One region of the Variovorax sp. GW821-FHT09B05 genome, then DNA from elsewhere that is predicted to be linked to it. Evidence: predicted binding sites of a transcription regulator. Region 1 holds the regulator's gene; each other region holds the start of a gene.
The links. Region 1 encodes sigma-54, which starts transcription at its own class of promoters, with help from an activator protein. Its sites were predicted from a motif close to TGGCANGNAANCTGCTTT; they were not measured.
Positions count from the first base shown of each region.

Region 2: glnA (type I glutamate--ammonia ligase) is a predicted target of sigma-54. The motif match lies at 1,526-1,543, and genes of this name have one in related genera.
Region 3: AC07RM_RS33695 (ammonium transporter) is a predicted target of sigma-54. The motif match lies at 2,488-2,505, and genes of this name have one in related genera.
Region 4: AC07RM_RS22690 (transglutaminase family protein) is a predicted target of sigma-54. The motif match lies at 2,615-2,632, and genes of this name have one in related genera.

Region 1 covers NZ_JBWKPN010000021.1:50,703-54,837, forward strand. The annotation lists gene lptA (lipopolysaccharide transport periplasmic protein LptA) at 1-228, shown strand, start outside; gene lptB (LPS export ABC transporter ATP-binding protein) at 225-1,019, shown strand; gene AC07RM_RS36060 (RNA polymerase factor sigma-54) at 1,050-2,639, shown strand; gene AC07RM_RS36065 (phospholipase D family protein) at 2,650-4,135, shown strand, end outside.
Region 2 covers NZ_JBWKPN010000006.1:145,079-149,213, reverse strand. The annotation lists gene glnA (type I glutamate--ammonia ligase) at 64-1,479, opposite strand; gene AC07RM_RS17440 (competence/damage-inducible protein A) at 1,627-2,427, opposite strand; gene AC07RM_RS17435 (EI24 domain-containing protein) at 2,424-3,305, opposite strand; gene AC07RM_RS17430 (sterol desaturase family protein) at 3,425-4,135, opposite strand, start outside.
Region 3 covers NZ_JBWKPN010000017.1:152,901-157,035, reverse strand. The annotation lists gene AC07RM_RS33705 (tripartite tricarboxylate transporter permease) at 1-1,310, shown strand, start outside; gene AC07RM_RS33700 (sulfite exporter TauE/SafE family protein) at 1,365-2,123, opposite strand; gene AC07RM_RS33695 (ammonium transporter) at 2,542-3,777, shown strand; gene AC07RM_RS33690 (hypothetical protein) at 3,784-4,098, shown strand; gene AC07RM_RS33685 (thiamine pyrophosphate-binding protein) at 4,095-4,135, opposite strand, start outside.
Region 4 covers NZ_JBWKPN010000008.1:384,772-388,906, reverse strand. The annotation lists gene AC07RM_RS22695 (DNA internalization-related competence protein ComEC/Rec2) at 108-2,585, opposite strand; gene AC07RM_RS22690 (transglutaminase family protein) at 2,707-4,135, shown strand, end outside.

The DNA of each region.
Region 1 (4,135 bases):
GTCAACGGCTCGACCGTGCCGCCCAACGCCGGCGTGTCGGCGCCAGGTGGCGGTGGCCGCGTCAAGGCCATCCTCACGCCGAAGTCGGCCGCGCCCGCCGCACCGGGTGCGCCCGGCGCCTCGGCGCCGGCCACGCGCCGTCCCGCGGCCCCGGCACCCACGCCGGCACCGGGCGCCGGACTGCGCTCCACCACCACGCTGAGCGGCGAAGGGGAAGAACGCAAGTGATCGAAGCCGCCGGAACCCAGGAAGCCAACGGCGTGCCGGGCAGCCGCCTCGTCGCGCGCGGCCTGCAGAAGAGCTATGGCAGCCGCAAGGTGGTCAAGGACGTCTCGCTCGACGTGCAGAAGGGCGAAGTGGTCGGACTGCTCGGGCCCAACGGCGCCGGGAAGACCACCTCGTTCTACATGATCGTCGGGCTGGTGCGCGCCGACGCGGGCGAGATCTCCATCGACGGCGAGCCGATCGCCCACATGCCGATCCACCGCCGCGCGCGCATGGGCCTGAGCTACCTGCCGCAGGAGGCCTCGATCTTCCGCAAGCTCACGGTCGAGGAGAACGTGCGCGCGGTGCTCGAGCTGCAGCGCGAGCCCGATGCCAACGGCCGGCCGCAGGCGCTGTCGAAGCAGCGCATGGAAGAGCGCCTGTCGGAGCTGCTGGCCGACCTGCGCGTCGACCACCTGCGCGATTCGCCCGCGCTCGCGCTGTCGGGCGGCGAACGCCGCCGCGTCGAGATCGCGCGCGCGCTGGCCACCCAGCCGCGCTTCATCCTGCTCGACGAACCCTTCGCCGGCATCGACCCGATCGCGGTGATCGAGATCCAGCGCATCATCAGCTTCCTGAAGGAACGCGGCATCGGCGTGCTGATCACCGACCACAACGTGCGCGAGACGCTGGGCATCTGCGACCACGCCTTCATCATCAGCGACGGCCATGTGCTGGCACAGGGCACGCCCTCGGAGATCGTCGACAACGCCGAAGTGCGCCGGGTCTACCTGGGCGAGCACTTCCGGATGTGATGACCCTCGTGCAAGTCATTTCCTGAGGGCATGAAACAAGGCTTGTCGCTGCGCGTTTCGCAGCATCTCGCGCTGACGCCTCAGCTGCAGCAGTCGATCCGGCTGCTGCAGCTCTCCACGCTCGAACTGAGCCAGGAGGTCGAGCAGATGCTCGACGAGAACCCCTTCCTCGAGCGCACCGCCGAGGAAGCCGCGCGCGAGGAGTTCGGCCTCGACGCCGCCGACACGCCCGCGCCGCGCGAGGACACCGAGCGCGAGGCAGAGAGCGACTACGCGAGCGCCGCGCCTTCGACTTCGACCACGTCCACCGAGACCGCCTCGTCGTCCGAGGCCGAGCCGGCCCTCGACTCGCCCGAGCGCGAGCCCGACTGGGAAGGCGACGGCACCGTCGACATGGCGCCCGACGACAGCGAGTGGGGCAGCGACGCGCCCGCGCGCAACAACAGCAGCACCGGCGACGACGAGCGCGCCGATGCCACCGAGCTCGCGCGCAGCCAGGAATCGCTGCAGTCCTTCCTGCACCGCCAGGCGCTGAGCCTGCGGCTCAACGAGAACGACAGCGCCGCGCTGCGCTTCTTGATCGAGTCGCTCAACGACGACGGCTACCTCGAGGATTCGCTGCCGGCGCTGGCCTCGGGCCTCGCTGGCGACGACAACGACCAGTTCGACGAACTGGTGCACCACTTCCAGGTCGCGCTCGGCCTGCTGCAGAGCCTGGAGCCCGCGGGCGTGGGCGCGCGCGACCTCGGCGAATGCCTCGCGATCCAGCTGCGCGCGCTGGCTGACGAGGACGAGACCGAGGAAGAAGAGCTGGTGCGCAAGACCGCGCTCGCCATCTGCAAGCAGCCGATGGAGTTGCTCGCGCGGCGCGACTTCAAGCGCCTGGCCACGCTCACGCGCACCAACGAGGAACTGGTGCGTTCGGCGCTGCAGATCATCGCGCGGCTCGAACCCAAGCCGGGCCGCCGCTTCGTCGACGTCGAACGCAACATCGTCATCCCCGACGTGATCGTCACCAAGACCGGCCGCGGCACCAACGTGAAGTTCCGCGTCATGCTCAACCCCGAGGTGATGCCGCGGCTGCGCGTGCACGACATCTATGCCGGCGCGCTCAAGTCGCACAAGGGCGAGGGCAGCCAGGCGCTGTCGCAGCGGCTGCAGGAGGCGCGCTGGTTCATCAAGAACATCCAGCAGCGCTTCGACACCATCCTGCGCGTGAGCAACGCCATCGTCGAGCGGCAGAAGAGCTACTTCGTGCACGGCGAGCTCGCGATGCGCCCGCTGGTGCTGCGCGAGATCGCCGACGAGCTCGGGCTGCACGAGTCCACCATCTCGCGCGTGACCACCGCCAAGTACATGTCGACGCCCTTCGGCACGGTCGAGCTCAAGTACTTCTTCGGCTCGGCGCTGGGCACCGAGACCGGCGGCAATGCCTCGAGCACCGCGGTGCGCGCGCTGATCAAGCAGTTCGTCGGTTCGGAGAGCGTGAAGAAGCCGCTGTCGGACAGCCAGATCTCCGAGATGCTCAAGGAGCAGGGCATCGAGTGCGCGCGCCGCACCGTCGCCAAGTACCGCGAGGCGCTGCGCATCGCGCCCGCCAACCTGCGCAAGGCCCTGTAGAAAGTCCCCGATGGCCCGACGCCTGCTGTCGCGCTGTGGGCCCTGGGTGTTCGCCATCGCGGCCGCGCTGCTGGCCGCCGGTTGCGCCACCTTGCCCGACGAAGCTCCGCGCGCCCCCGCCAAGGCCATCGCCGTGTCGAAGGACACCGCGCTCGGGCGCATCGCGCTGGCCGCGCAGCCCGACCCCGACCTCAGCGGCTTTCGCCTCATGCCGGGCGGCGACTTCGCCTTCGACACCCGCATCCAGCTCGCGCGCCGGGCCCAGCGCACGCTCGACGTCCAGTACTACCAGATCGAGAACGACGAGACCGGTCGCTACCTGCTGCGCACCCTGCGCGATGCCGCGCAGCGCGGCGTGCGGGTGCGCGTGCTGATGGACGACCTCTACACCGCGGGCGAGGACGAGCTGCTGCGCGGCTTCGCGGCCACGCCCAACGTCGAGCTGCGCCTGTTCAACCCCTTCCCGGCCGGCCGCGGCAGCCTGCTCGCGCGCTTCACCGCCTCGCTGTTCGACTTCAGCCGCGTCAACCGGCGCATGCACAACAAGCTGTTCATCGCCGACGGCGCGATGGCCGTGGCGGGCGGGCGCAACATCGGCAACCAGTACTTCCGGCGCACCGCGGGCGAGAACTTCATCGACCTCGACACCTTCGTGACGGGCGCGCTGGTCCCGCGCCTGGGCAGCCTGTTCGACCAGTACTGGAACAGCCCCTACGTGCGGCCCGTCGAATCGGTGGTGGCGAGCGCGCTGCCTGCCGACGAACTGCAACGCCGCTTCGAGGCCGCCACCGGCCCCGACACCACGCCGCCGCCGCCGAAGCCCGCGCCCAACGACCTGCTGGGCTACGGCCCGATCGCCGAGGACCTCGACGCTGGCCGGCTCGGCCTGATCTGGACCACCGCCGAGGCCTATGCCGATTCGCCCGATCGCGTGATCGGCAAGACCGCCTCGTACGGCGGCGTGCCGCTGCTCGACGTCGACAGCGTGCGCTACAACGTGGTCGAGCAGATGCGTCGCGCGCGCAGCGAGGTGACCATCGTCTCGCCCTACCTGATCCCCGGCGCCGCGGGGCTCGAGGTGATGAACGAGATCCGCCGGCGCCAGGTGAAGATCAGCGTGGTGACCAACTCGCTCGCCGCCACCGACGAGCCGCTGGTGCACACCGCCTACCGCCGCTACCGGCCCGAGATGCTGCGCCTGGGCGCCGAGCTCTACGAACTCAGCACCAACCGCACCCGCCGCAGCGTGCGGCTGGGCCTGTTCGGCACCTCGGTCGGCCGGCTGCATGCCAAGTCGGCGGTGATCGACCAGCGCATCCTGTTCGTCGGCTCGATGAATTTCGACCCGCGCTCCGAGGTCCACAACACCGAGATCGGCCTGTTCATCCGCAGCCCCGAGATGGCGCAGCAGGCGCTGAAGCTGCTCGAGGTGCTCAAGCAGCAGGGCGCCTACAGGCTGCGCTTCGCCGAAGGCAGCGACTCGCGCCTGGAGTGGG
Region 2 (4,135 bases), on a different contig from region 1:
CGGCCCCAATGAAAAGGACGGCCGAGGCCGTCCTTTCGTGTTACTCCGAGCGGGAAACCGCGATCAGAGCGAGTAGTACATGTCGAATTCGACCGGGTGCGTGGCCATGCGGAAGCGCGTGACTTCCTGCATCTTCAGGTCGATGTAGGCATCGATGTACGCATCGGTGAACACGCCGCCCTTGGTCAGGAAGGCACGGTCCTTGTCGAGGTACTCGAGGGCCTGATCGAGGCTGTGGCAGACGGTCGGGATCAGCGCGTCTTCTTCCGGCGGCAGATGGTAGAGGTCCTTGCTCGCGGCTTCGCCCGGGTGGATCTTGTTTTCCACGCCGTCGAGACCGGCCATCAGCAGCGCGGCGAAACCGAGGTACGGGTTCATCAGCGGATCGGGGAAGCGCGCTTCGACGCGGCGGCCCTTGGGGTTCGCCACGAACGGGATGCGGATCGAGGCCGAGCGGTTCTTGGCCGAGTAGGCCAGCTTCACCGGGGCTTCGAAGCCGGGGACCAGGCGCTTGTAGCTGTTGGTGCCGGGGTTCGTGATGGCGTTCAGGGCACGGGCGTGCTTGATGATGCCGCCGATGTAGTGCAGCGCGAAGTCCGACAGGCCGGCATAGCCGTCACCGGCGAACAGGTTCTTGCCGTCCTTCCAGACCGACTGGTGCACGTGCATGCCCGAGCCGTTGTCGCCGACGATGGGCTTGGGCATGAAGGTGGCGGTCTTGCCGTAGGCGTGGGCCACGTTGTGGATCACGTACTTCTGCAGCTGGACCCAGTCGGCGCGCTGGATCAGCGTGCTGAACTTGGTGCCGAGTTCCATCTGGCCGGCGTTGGCCACTTCATGGTGATGCACTTCGACCGGGATGCCCAGCGATTCGAGCACCAGGCACATTTCCGAACGCATGTCCTGGAAGCTGTCGACCGGGGGAACCGGGAAGTAGCCACCCTTGACGGCGGGACGGTGGCCGCTGTTGCCGTGCTCGTATTCCTTGTCGGTGTTCCACGAGGCTTCTTCGGAATCGATCTTCACGAAGCAGCCCGACATGTCGTTCTTCCAGCGCACGCCGTCGAACACGAAGAATTCGGGCTCCGGACCGAAGTAGGCCGTGTCGCCCAGGCCCGAGGCCTTCATGTAGGCTTCGGCGCGCTTGGCCAGCGAACGGGGATCGCGCTCGTACGGCTTGCCGTCGGTCGGGTCGATCACGTCGCAGGTCAGGATCATCGTGGTCTCTTCGAAGAAGGGATCGATGTTCGCGGTGTTCGGGTCGGGCATCAGCTGCATGTCCGACGCCTCGATCCCCTTCCAGCCGGCGATGGACGAGCCGTCGAACGCGTGGCCCGAGCTGAACTTGTCTTCGTCGAAGTGCGACACGGGCACGGTCACGTGTTGTTCTTTACCGCGGGTGTCGGTGAAACGGAAGTCGACGAACTTGACCTCGTTTTCCTTCACGAGCTTCATGACGTCGGCGACGGTCTTTGCCATCAATTTCTCCTGAGTTGGATGGGTGGTTGGGAATACAGGGATGCGGGATGCAGTTTCTGTGCCATTGTCGCCTGCGATCAACAGCCGGCGGCGGGCACTTTGGAGGCCTGAAACTCGGCCGAATTCACCAAATTGGTGCCATTGAAATCAACGCACCAATTCTGGGCCAAGTTGCGCATTAAAAGTGTGCAGACCTTCGATGAGCTGGCCGTAGGCCGCGTCGAGCAGTTCCGGGTCGCCCTTGACGCCGAGCTCGATATGACGGCCGTACTGGGGGTGATCGACGCTCGGCAGGCTGAAAACCTTGATGCGCGCATGGCGCTCCTCGATCGCCTGCATCAGGGGCGTGAGGGTGGCTTCCATGGCACCGAAAACGATCACGGACTTCTCCAGGACCCGGGTCCGGACGAAAAGATCGGCATAACGGGCGTCGAGCACCGACTCGATCATCGGCCAGGCCATGACCGGGAAACCGGGCACGAAATGGACGTCGCCCACGCTGAAGCCCGGGATCTTGTTGTAGGGGTTGGCGATGATCCGGGCGCCCTCGGGAAACACGCCCATGTTGAGCCGGTGGATGTTGTCGGGCCGGTCGGGCTCGTAGGCCACGCCCTGCTCGCGCGCCGTGTCCTGCATGCGCTCGCGGATCAGCAGCTCGGCCTCGGGATGCAGCGCCAGCGGCACGCCCAGCGCCCTGGCGGCGCACTGGCGGGTGTGGTCGTCGGGCGTGGCGCCGATGCCGCCGGTCGAGAAGACGATGTCGCCCGAGGCGAAGGCGCGCGCCAGCGCGGCGGTGATGCGCTCGGGCACGTCGCCCACGTATTCGGCCCAGCCCAGTTGCAGCCCGCGCGCCGCGAGCAGCTCGATCACCTTGGGCATGTGCTTGTCGAGGCGCTTGCCCGAAAGGATCTCGTCGCCGACGACGATCAGGCCGAATTCACGGGTCATGGGGATTTCCATTGGGAGAGAACGGCCTGGTCGGCCTCGATGGCGGCGGCGTCGCCCGGAATGGCGGCCGCCGCGGCGGCCGCGCGCTGGCCGCGCAGCTGCGCCAGCGCATCGAGGCAGTAGTGGCCGAACCACAGGGCCGAGAAGGCGAAGACCAGGGTGTAGATCCAGATCGCGAGCGGCACCAGCACGAAGAAGGCGGCCGCGAACAGCAGGCCCGAGGCCCAGACGATGCTCGGCGCCGCGCCCAGGTAGCCGCAGAGCACGCCGATGCACAGGAGCGGCAGCCGGTGCGCGCGCAGCAAGGTGGCGCGCTCCTCGGCGCTGGCATGCTCGGCCAGCGCGTCGAAGCTCATCACGCGGTAGGTGAGCCAGCCCCAGATCAGCGGCGGCAGGATCAGCACCAGCGGGGGAATCAGCCACAGCGGCATCGAGACCACCAGCGCGAGCAGCGCCAGCACGGTCAGGCCGATGGAGCGCGCGACGCTGCCGAAGAAGGAGGCGCCCTTCTTGCGCTCGAGCGAGGGAAAGCGGCGCTCGGCCACCAGCCGCGTGAGCGCCGGCGCCATGAAGCCGGCCACGATCAGGAGCGACAGCACCACGATCAGCGGCGTGGCCGCGAACACCACGGCGAGCGGCGCCAGCACCGAGGTGACGTCGCCCGAGAACAGCCGCCCGATCCAGCCCCAGAAGCTGGCCAGCAGCGGCCAGGATTCGAGCGCGCCGCGCGTCCAGGCGACCGCGGCGTCCCAGTAGAAGTAGCCGAAGACGGCGGCCAGCAGCACCATCAGGCCCAGCGGCACCAACGACAGCACGATCACGCGCGGCAGCATGCAATAGGCCACCGCGCGCCAGAAGGAGTCGAGGAGCAGGCGCATCGGGCCGGAGGATAACCCGGCGCGCCCCGCGCGGCCGTGAAGCCAGAGCCGGCGGCCGGGCGATTCGCCGGTTCGCGCGCACGCCGCGCGCAGCTGAGGCAGTTGGAGAGAAGCCGCGCTCAACCGCGGCCGACCATGCGCTTCAGCCCCAGCCACTGCTGGGCCCAGAAACCCTGGCCGTAGTCGCGCACCTTGCCCGCGGCATCGGGCTCGACCTGGTCGCGCACGCCGGTCGGGTCGTAGCGGTTCTCGAAGTTGGCGGTCCCGAACATCATGTCCCACCAGGGCAGCAGCACGCCGAAGTTGTGGCCGCCGAGCGTGCTCTTGCCGTTCGACTCGTGGCCCAGCCCGATGCTGTGGTGCAGCCGGTGGAAGCGCGGGCTGATCCACAGCCGCTCGCCGAGGGCGCCGAAGCTCAGGCGCAGGTTGGCGTGCTGCAGGCTCTCGCTGAGCTGGGTGAAGGCGACGAAGGCGATGAACTGCCCGGGCGCCACGCCGATCAGCTGCGCCACGATCACGATCAGCGTGTCGTGCAGGATGTCGTCGAGCAGGTGGTTGCGGTCGTCGCTCCACATGGTCATCTGGCGCTGCGAGTGGTGCAGCGAATGCAGCCCCCACCACCAGTTGAACTGGTGCTGGCCGCGGTGGATCCAGTAGCCGACGAAGTCGAGCACCACGAGGTAGATCGCGAACGCGATCACCGGCACGTCGGTCACGCCGGGCCAGAGTTCGTCGAGGTGCAAGGTGCCCCAGCCGGCCGCACGCAGGCTGCCCATGAGGTCGTCGAACACCGGCTGCAGCGTGAAGAACATCGCGAGCCGGAACAGGCC
Region 3 (4,135 bases), on a different contig from region 1:
ACTACGGCGCCCAGTACGGCGGCTCCACCACCGCCATCCTGGTCAACCTGCCCGGGGAGTCGTCCTCGGTCGTGACCTGCATCGACGGCTACCAGATGGCAAGGCAGGGCCGCGCGGGCCCGGCGCTCGCGGCCGCGGGCCTGGGCTCGTTCTTCGCGGGCTGCGTGGGCACGCTGATCCTGGCCGCCTTCGCGCCGCCGCTGACCGAGCTGGCCTTCAAGTTCGGCCCGGCCGAGTACTTCTCGCTGATGGTGCTGGGCCTGATCGGCGCCGTGGTGCTGGCCTCGGGCTCGCTGCTCAAGGCGGTGGCGATGATCGTGCTGGGCCTGCTTCTGGGCATCGTCGGCACCGACGTGAACTCGGGCGTGGCGCGCTTCAGCTTCGACATCCCCGAACTGACCGACGGCATCGGCTTCGTGGTGATCGCCATGGGCGTGTTCGGCTACGGCGAAATCATCGGCAACCTCTCGCAGCCCGACGACGAGCGCGAGGTCTTCACGCACAAGGTCAAGGGCCTGTGGCCCACCAAGGACGACTTCAAGCGCATGACGCCCGCGGTGCTGCGCGGCACGGCCCTCGGCTCGGCCCTGGGCATCCTGCCGGGCGGCGGCGCGCTGCTGGCGGCCTTCGCGGCCTATGCGCTCGAGAAGAAGATCAAGATGCGCCCGGGCGAAGTGCCCTTCGGCAAGGGCAACATCCGCGGCGTGGCCTCGCCCGAGTCGGCCAACAACGCCGGCGCGCAGACCTCCTTCATCCCGCTGCTGACGCTGGGCATTCCGCCCAACGCCGTGATGGCGCTGATGGTGGGCGCGATGACGATCCACAACATCCAGCCGGGCCCGCAGGTGATGACCAGCAACCCCGAGCTGTTCTGGGGCCTGATCGCCTCGATGTGGATCGGCAACGCGATGCTGATCATCCTGAACCTGCCGCTGATCGGCATGTGGATCAAGCTGCTGACGGTGCCCTACAAGTTCCTGTTCCCGGCGATCGTGCTGTTCTGCGCCATCGGCGTGTACTCGACCAACAACAACACCTTCGACGTCTGGATGGTCGCGATCTTCGGCTTCGTCGGCTACCTGTTCCTCAAGCTGCGCACCGAGCCGGCCCCGCTGCTGCTGGGCTTCATCCTCGGGCCGATGATGGAAGAGAACCTGCGCCGCGCGCTGCTGCTGTCGCGCGGTGCCTGGAGCGTGTTCGTCACGCGGCCGCTGTCGGCCGGCCTGCTGGTGGCCGCGGCGCTGCTGCTGGGCATCGTGCTGCTGCCGGCCGTGAAGTCGAAGCGCGAGGAAGCCTTCGTCGAGGATTGAGCGCCACCGCGCATCCGGCGAAAGCAAAGGCCCCGGTTCGCCCCGGGGCCTTTTTCATTTGAGGAAAGCGTCGTACGCGGTCTTGAGGATCAGCACGCTGACCACGACCATGAACACGATCCGCACGAAGCCCGCGCCATGTTTGAGCGCCACGCGCGTGCCGATCAGGCTGCCGGCCACGTTGGCGACCGCCATCGCCAGCCCGTAGTGCCACCAGACGTGGCCCTTGAGCGCGAGCAGCAGCAGCGCCGCGCCGTTGGTGAGCACGTTGATGACCTTGGCCGAGGCCGAGGCGTTGAGGAAGTCGTAGCCCATCCAGCGCACGAACAGGAACACCAGGAAGCTGCCCGTGCCGGGACCGAAGAAGCCGTCGTAGACGCCGATCCCCAGGCCGATGCTGCAGGCCGCGAGCGTCTCGGCGCGGCCGGTGAAGCGCGGCGCGTGGTGGCGCCCCATGTCCTTGCGCGCCAGCGTATAGAGCAGCACCGCCAGCAGGATCGCCGGCAGCGCACGGCGCAGGAAGTCGCCCGGGAACTGGGTGACGCCCCAGGCGCCGGCCAGCGCGCCGCAGAAACCGGCCAGCGCGGCCGGCCACAGCGCGCCCCAGCGCATCTGCACGCGCTGGCTGAACTGCGCCGCCGAAGCGGCCGTGCCCCAGATCGACGCACTCTTGTTGGTGCCCAGCAACGTGGCCGGCGGCGCGCCGGGGAAAGCGGCGAACAGCGCCGGCACCAGGATCAGTCCACCCCCACCCACGATCGCATCCACGAACCCCGCGAGCAGCGAGGCCGCGGTCATCAGCCACATTTCCATGGCCGCGATTGTCGCACCGGAATCGCTATCAAAAGAGTAGCTACAAACAGAGATGCCGCGAGCCGCTCCGCCACTTTTCACCACAAGAATTCGGGGCACCGATGCGACAGCGACAGGCAAAAAAAAAGCGCCGACCAGCGGCGCTTTTCAATCTGTGAACCAGGCTCTCGAATGTAGCCTTTTGGATGATTGTTCTTGTCGATCGGGAATTTGTCTCCTCGGCCCTCGGCAGCACGAGCAGGGCCCGTTCGCGAGTGGCTGGACTTTAGGGGGTGCACCGCCGCAGTGCATTGGGAATTACCCGCTTTGCCTTACTTTCGCGCACGGCGTAGCAAACCAAAGTGTTTCATGCGGTTAACGATGGTGGCACGACTTGTGCACAGAGTCCGGACCACCACTCCAAGAAGAGACCGCCGCCATGGCCCTGGTACCGCAAGCCTCCATCAGCGCCGCGGACACCGCGTGGATGATGACCTCCACGGTGCTGGTGCTGCTGATGACGCTGCCGGGCATCGCCCTCTTCTATGCCGGCATGGTGCGGCGCAAGAACGTGCTCGCCACCATGGCCTGCGTGGTCGCCATCGCCGCGGTGGTGTCGCTGACCTGGTTCGCGCTCGGCTACTCGCTGGCCTTCACGCCCGGCTGGCCCTGGCTCGGCGGCACCGGGCGCTTCTGGTTCGCGGGCTTCGACTACCTGAAGGACGCCGGCACGCTGGCCGTGAGCCACGTGGCGCCCAACGTGCCCGAGACGGTCTACGCGATGTTCCAGCTGAGCTTCGCGATCATCACCACCGCGCTGGTGCTCGGCGCCTTCGTCGAGCGCATGCGCTTCTCGGCCGTGCTGTGGTTCGCGCTGCTGTGGAGCGTGCTGGTCTATGCGCCGATCGCGCACTGGGTCTGGGAGCCCGGCGGCTGGCTCGCGCAGATGGGCGCGCTCGACTTCGCGGGCGGCTCGGTGGTGCACGTCAACGCGGGCGTGGCGGGGCTGGTCTGCGCCTATGCGCTGGGCCCGCGCCGCGGCTATGGCCGCGAGCCCTTCGAGCCCTACAACCTGGCCTTCACCATGGCCGGCGCCAGCCTGCTGTGGGTGGGCTGGTTCGGCTTCAATGCGGGCTCGGCGGTGGCGGCCGACGGGCGCGCGGGCCTCGCGATGCTGGTCACGCACGTGGCGGCCGCCGCGGGCGCCGCGAGCTGGATGATCGCCGAGTGGACGGTGCGCCGCAGCCCCTCGCTGCTGGGCCTGTGCTCGGGCCTGGTCGCGGGGCTGGTGGCGATCACGCCGGCCGCGGGCTTCGTCACGCCGCCCTCGGCGCTGGCCATCGGCGCCATCGCCGGCCTGGCCTGCTACTGGGGCGCCACCGGCCTCAAGCGCCTGCTGGGCGCGGACGATTCGCTCGACGTGTTCGGCGTGCACGGCATCGGCGGCATCGTGGGCGCGCTGCTCACGGGCGTGTTCGCCGACAAGGCCATCTCGGGCGCCAGCGGCAACGTGCTGACGCAGGCGATCGCGGTCGGCGGCGTGGCGGTCTACAGCGCGGCCGGCACCGCGATCGTGCTGTTCCTGGTGCGCGCGCTGGTGGGGCTGCGCGTCGATCCCGACAGCGAGGTGCAGGGGCTCGACCTGGCCCAGCACCGCGAACACATCGGAGGCTGAACCGAGATGGATGGCCACGTCCTGTCCGAGAGCGAGCGCATCGCGCTCGCGGCACGCCTGCACGTGGCGCTGCGCCGCAAGCACGGCCGCGTGACCGACACCGAGTGGATGGCCGTCAATGCCGAGTACGCCACCGAGATGGTGCGCTTCGCGCGCGCGCACGCGGCCGAGACCCACGACGACGAGCTCGCGGCCATCGCGCTGCGGCTCGAGCAGGCGATGGAGCCGCTGGCACGCGCCGCGCGGCTCGAGGCCGCGGCGCGGCTGCCCGACGGCAGCGGGCGGCAGCCGCCGCCGAAGTACATCGGCGGCCTGCGCTAGGCGCTCTTCGCGAGCGCGGTATCGCGGATCGCCTGCA
Region 4 (4,135 bases), on a different contig from region 1:
GCGGTGGTGCGATTTCATGGGTCCCCTGCGTCGTTGTCTTTCGCTACAACGCATGGGACGCCGCCGCGCCCGACCTGGCAAGGGTTCGTCCGGAAAATTTTTAACAACTAGTTCACAGTTTTAACCTCAACGGCCGGCGGGTGCTGCCAGTAGCGCGGCGAGCGTTCGCGCTCGCAGTCCACCTCGGCCGGGCGGGCGCTGGTCCAGTGCGCGGCGCCGCAGCGCACGTTCTCGACCAGGCGCACGTCGCGCTCGGCATGGCGCGCCACCACCTCGGGCACCGGGTGGCCGAAGCGGTTGCGGTAGCCGGCCTGGACCAGGCCGATGCGCGGGCGCACCGCATCGAGGAAGGCGGCGCTCGACGAAGTCTTGCTGCCGTGATGCGGCACCAGCAGCACGTCGGCGCGCAGCCGTTCAGGCACGCGCTCGAGCAGCGCGGCCTCCTGCAGCCGCTCGATGTCGCCAGCCAGCAGCGCGGTCGCGCGGCCGTTGCCGATGCGCAGCACGCACGAGACCGCGTTGGGGCGCGTGAAGAACAGGTAGTCGCCGGCCTGCGGATGCAGCAGCTCGAACTCCACGCCATCCCAGGTCCAGCGCCGGCCCGCCTCGCAGCGCCGCGCGGCGCGTTGCGACTGCAGCGGGTGCCCGGCCTCGATCGAGCTCAGCAGCTCGGCGCGCGGATGCATCGCGAGCACGGCGCTCGCGCCCCCGGTGTGGTCACTGTCGCGGTGGCTCAGCACCAGCAGGTCGAGCCGCTCGCCCAGCGCGCGCAGCAGCGGCACCAGCACGCGGTGGCCGGCGTCGCTCTCGAGGCTGTAGCGCGGGCCGCTGTCGTAGAGCAGGCTGTGGTTCGCGGTGCGCACCAGCACCGCGTTGCCCTGGCCGACGTCGGCCGCGAGCAGTTCGAACTCGCCGAGGGCGGGACGCGGCGGCTGCCACAGCAGCACCGGCAGCAGCAACGGCAGGCCCAGCGCGCGCAGCGACCACGGCAGCCGCATCGCGACCAGCACGCCGCCCGCCACGCCGCAGGCCGCCAGCCATGCCGGCGGCGCGGCCATCGAGACGCTGGCGAACGGCAGCGCCGCGAGCCATGACAGCAGCAGCCCGAGCCCCTGCACCGCGCGCGCCGCGAGGTCCCACAGCGGCGCGGCGACGGTGCCGAGCATCGCCAGCGGCGAGATCACCAGCGTGACCCAGGGAATCGCGACCAGGTTCGCCACCAGCCCGACCAGCGACACCTGCTGGAACAGCAGCAGGCTCAAGGGCGTGAGCGCCAGCGTGATCGTCCATTGCTCGCGCAGCAGCCGCCACAGCCGCGCGCGCAGGCCCGGGCGGGTGTCGCCGGGCCAGCCCGCATCGGTGGCGAACAGCACGCCCACTGCCACGAAGCTGAGCCAGAAGCCGGCCTGCGTCAGGGCCCAGGGATCGAGCGCGACCACCACCGCCGCGGTCAGCAGCCAGCCGTGCGGCCAGGGCCAGCGTCGCCCCGTGAGGCGCAGCAGCGCGACGGTCGCGAGCATCCAGACCGTGCGCTGCGAAGGCACGCCCCAGCCGCTGAACAGCGCATAGAGCGTGGCCAGCAGCACGCCGCCCACGAGTGCCGCGCGCTGTGCCGGCAGGCGCAGCATCAGCCGCGGGCTGCGGCGCCAGAGCGCGCCGACGATGTGCGCGGCAAGCCACGCGAACAAGGTCACGTGCAGGCCCGAGATCGACATCAGGTGGGCCACGCCGGTGGCGCGGAAGACGTCCCAGCCCTCGCGGTCGATCGCGCCCTGGTCGCCCGTGACCAGCGCGGCGATCACGCCCGCGGCAAAGCGCTCGAGCACGCGTTCGAAGATGGCATCGCGCACAGCCTCGCGCGCGCGTTCGATCGGGTGCCGCCCCGTGAGGCCCAGCCGCGCGGGCGCCTCCTCGCGTGCGCCGGTGCGCACATGGCCGCTGGCACGCAGGCCCTGCTCCCACATCCACAGCTCGCTGTCGAAGCCATGCGGATTGCGATGGCCGTGCGGCGCCTTGAGGCGCACGGTCAGGCGCCAGCGCTCACCGGCATGCACCGGGCTCTCGGGCAGGAGCGTCGGTGCGGACGCATCGGCCGGGTCGTTCCAGCGGCTGCTGCCCTCGGCATACCAGCCGAGCGCGATGCGGTCGGGCACCGCGGGGGATCCGGCCATGGCAGGGTCGGACCAGCGCGCGGACTCGACGGCGAAACGGAAGCGCGTTCCAGTCTCGCCGCGCTGCGGCATCTGCGACACCACGCCCACGAGCTGCAGGTCGCGCCCCTCGAGCGCGGGATCGAGCGCACCCGCCGCATAGACCGTGGCCCGTGCGCCCGCGAGCCCCGCGCCGATCGCCGCGCCGGCCAGCGCGGCGCAGACCCAGGCGATCCGCGCATGCCGCGGCATGCGCCAAACCCCGACGAGACCTGCGATGCCCGCGAGCAGTCCGCCCGCATACGCCATGCCATCCCACAACTGCGGCTGCCGCAGTTGCAGCGCCACGCCCGCGAGCGCCGCCGCGAGCGCGACGAACGCGCAGCGCGCGCGCAAGACGGCATCGGATGCGTCTCGCACACCCTTGGCGACCATGATGCAAACCCTCCCCCAACGACGCTCCGTGGCGCGCTAATTGCTTTGTCTTCTGGGCTAGTATGCGTCTCACCAGAGACATCTTTTCGATGCAATCTGCCAGTACTGCACACAAAAACGCATGTCCATCCACGCCGCGCTCCACCACGTCACCCACTACAAATACGACCGCCTGGTGCAACTCGGCCCGCAGGTCGTCCGGCTGCGCCCGGCACCGCATTGCCGCAGCAACGTCATCTCGTACTCGCTGCGCGTCGAACCCGCGGATCACTTCGTCAACTGGATGCAGGACCCGTTCGCCAACTACCAGGCGCGGCTCGTGTTCCCCGAGAAGACGCGCGAGTTCAAGGTCACGGTCGACCTCGTGGTCGAGATGGCGGTCTACAACCCCTTCGACTTCTTCCTCGAGCCGCAGGCCGAGAACTTTCCGTTCGCCTACACGCCCTCGCAGGCCGAGGAGCTCGCGCCCTATCTCGTCACCGAGGAGCCCACGCCGCTGCTCGCGGCCTACCTCGACAAGATCGACCGCAAGGAACAACGCACCATCGACTTCCTGGTCGGCATCAACCAGCAGGTGCAGCAGGACGTCAACTACCTGATCCGCATGGAGCCCGGCGTGCAGACGCCGGAAGAAACGCTCACCAACGGCAGCGGCTCCTGCCGCGACTCGGGCTGGCTGCTGGTGCAGCTGCTGCGCCACTGCGGCCTGGCCGCGCGCTTCGTCTCGGGCTACCTGATCCAGCTCACGCCCGACGTGAAGGCGCTCGACGGCCCGAGCGGCACCACGGTCGACTTCACCGACCTGCATGCCTGGTGCGAGGTGTTCCTGCCGGGCGCCGGATGGATCGGCCTCGATGCCACCTCGGGCCTGCTGGCCGGCGAGGGCCACATCCCGCTGGCCTGCACGCCCACGCCCTCGAGCGCCGCGCCCATCGAGGGCGGCGTCGACGAGTCGAAGGTCGAGTTCGGCCATGACATGAAGGTCACGCGCATCTACGAATCGCCGCGCGTGACCAAGCCCTACACCGAGGAGCAATGGGCCGAGGTGCTGACCCTGGGCGACGCGGTCGACGCGCGGCTGCAGGCCGGCGACGTGCGCCTCACGATGGGCGGCGAGCCCACCTATGTGGCCACCAGCGACCGCGACGCGCCCGAGTGGAACACCGACGCGCTCGGCCCCACCAAGCGCGGCTACGCCACCGAGCTGGTCCACAAGCTGCGCGCCGAGTACGGCCAGGGCGGCTTCCTGCATTTCGGCCAGGGCAAGTGGTACCCGGGCGAGCAGCTGCCGCGCTGGGCGCTGTCGATCTTCTGGCGCGCCGACGGCCAGACGCTGTGGCACGACCCCGAGCTGTTCGCCGACGAGCGCTTCCCGACCCACTACACCAGCGAGGACGCGCGCCGCTTCACCAGCCTGCTGGCGCGCAAGCTCGGCCTGACCGACCGCTACGTGCAGCCGGGCTTCGAGGACATCTACTACTACCTGTGGCGCGAACGCCGCCTGCCGGTCAACGTCGACCCCTTCGACTCCAAGCTCGACGACGAACTCG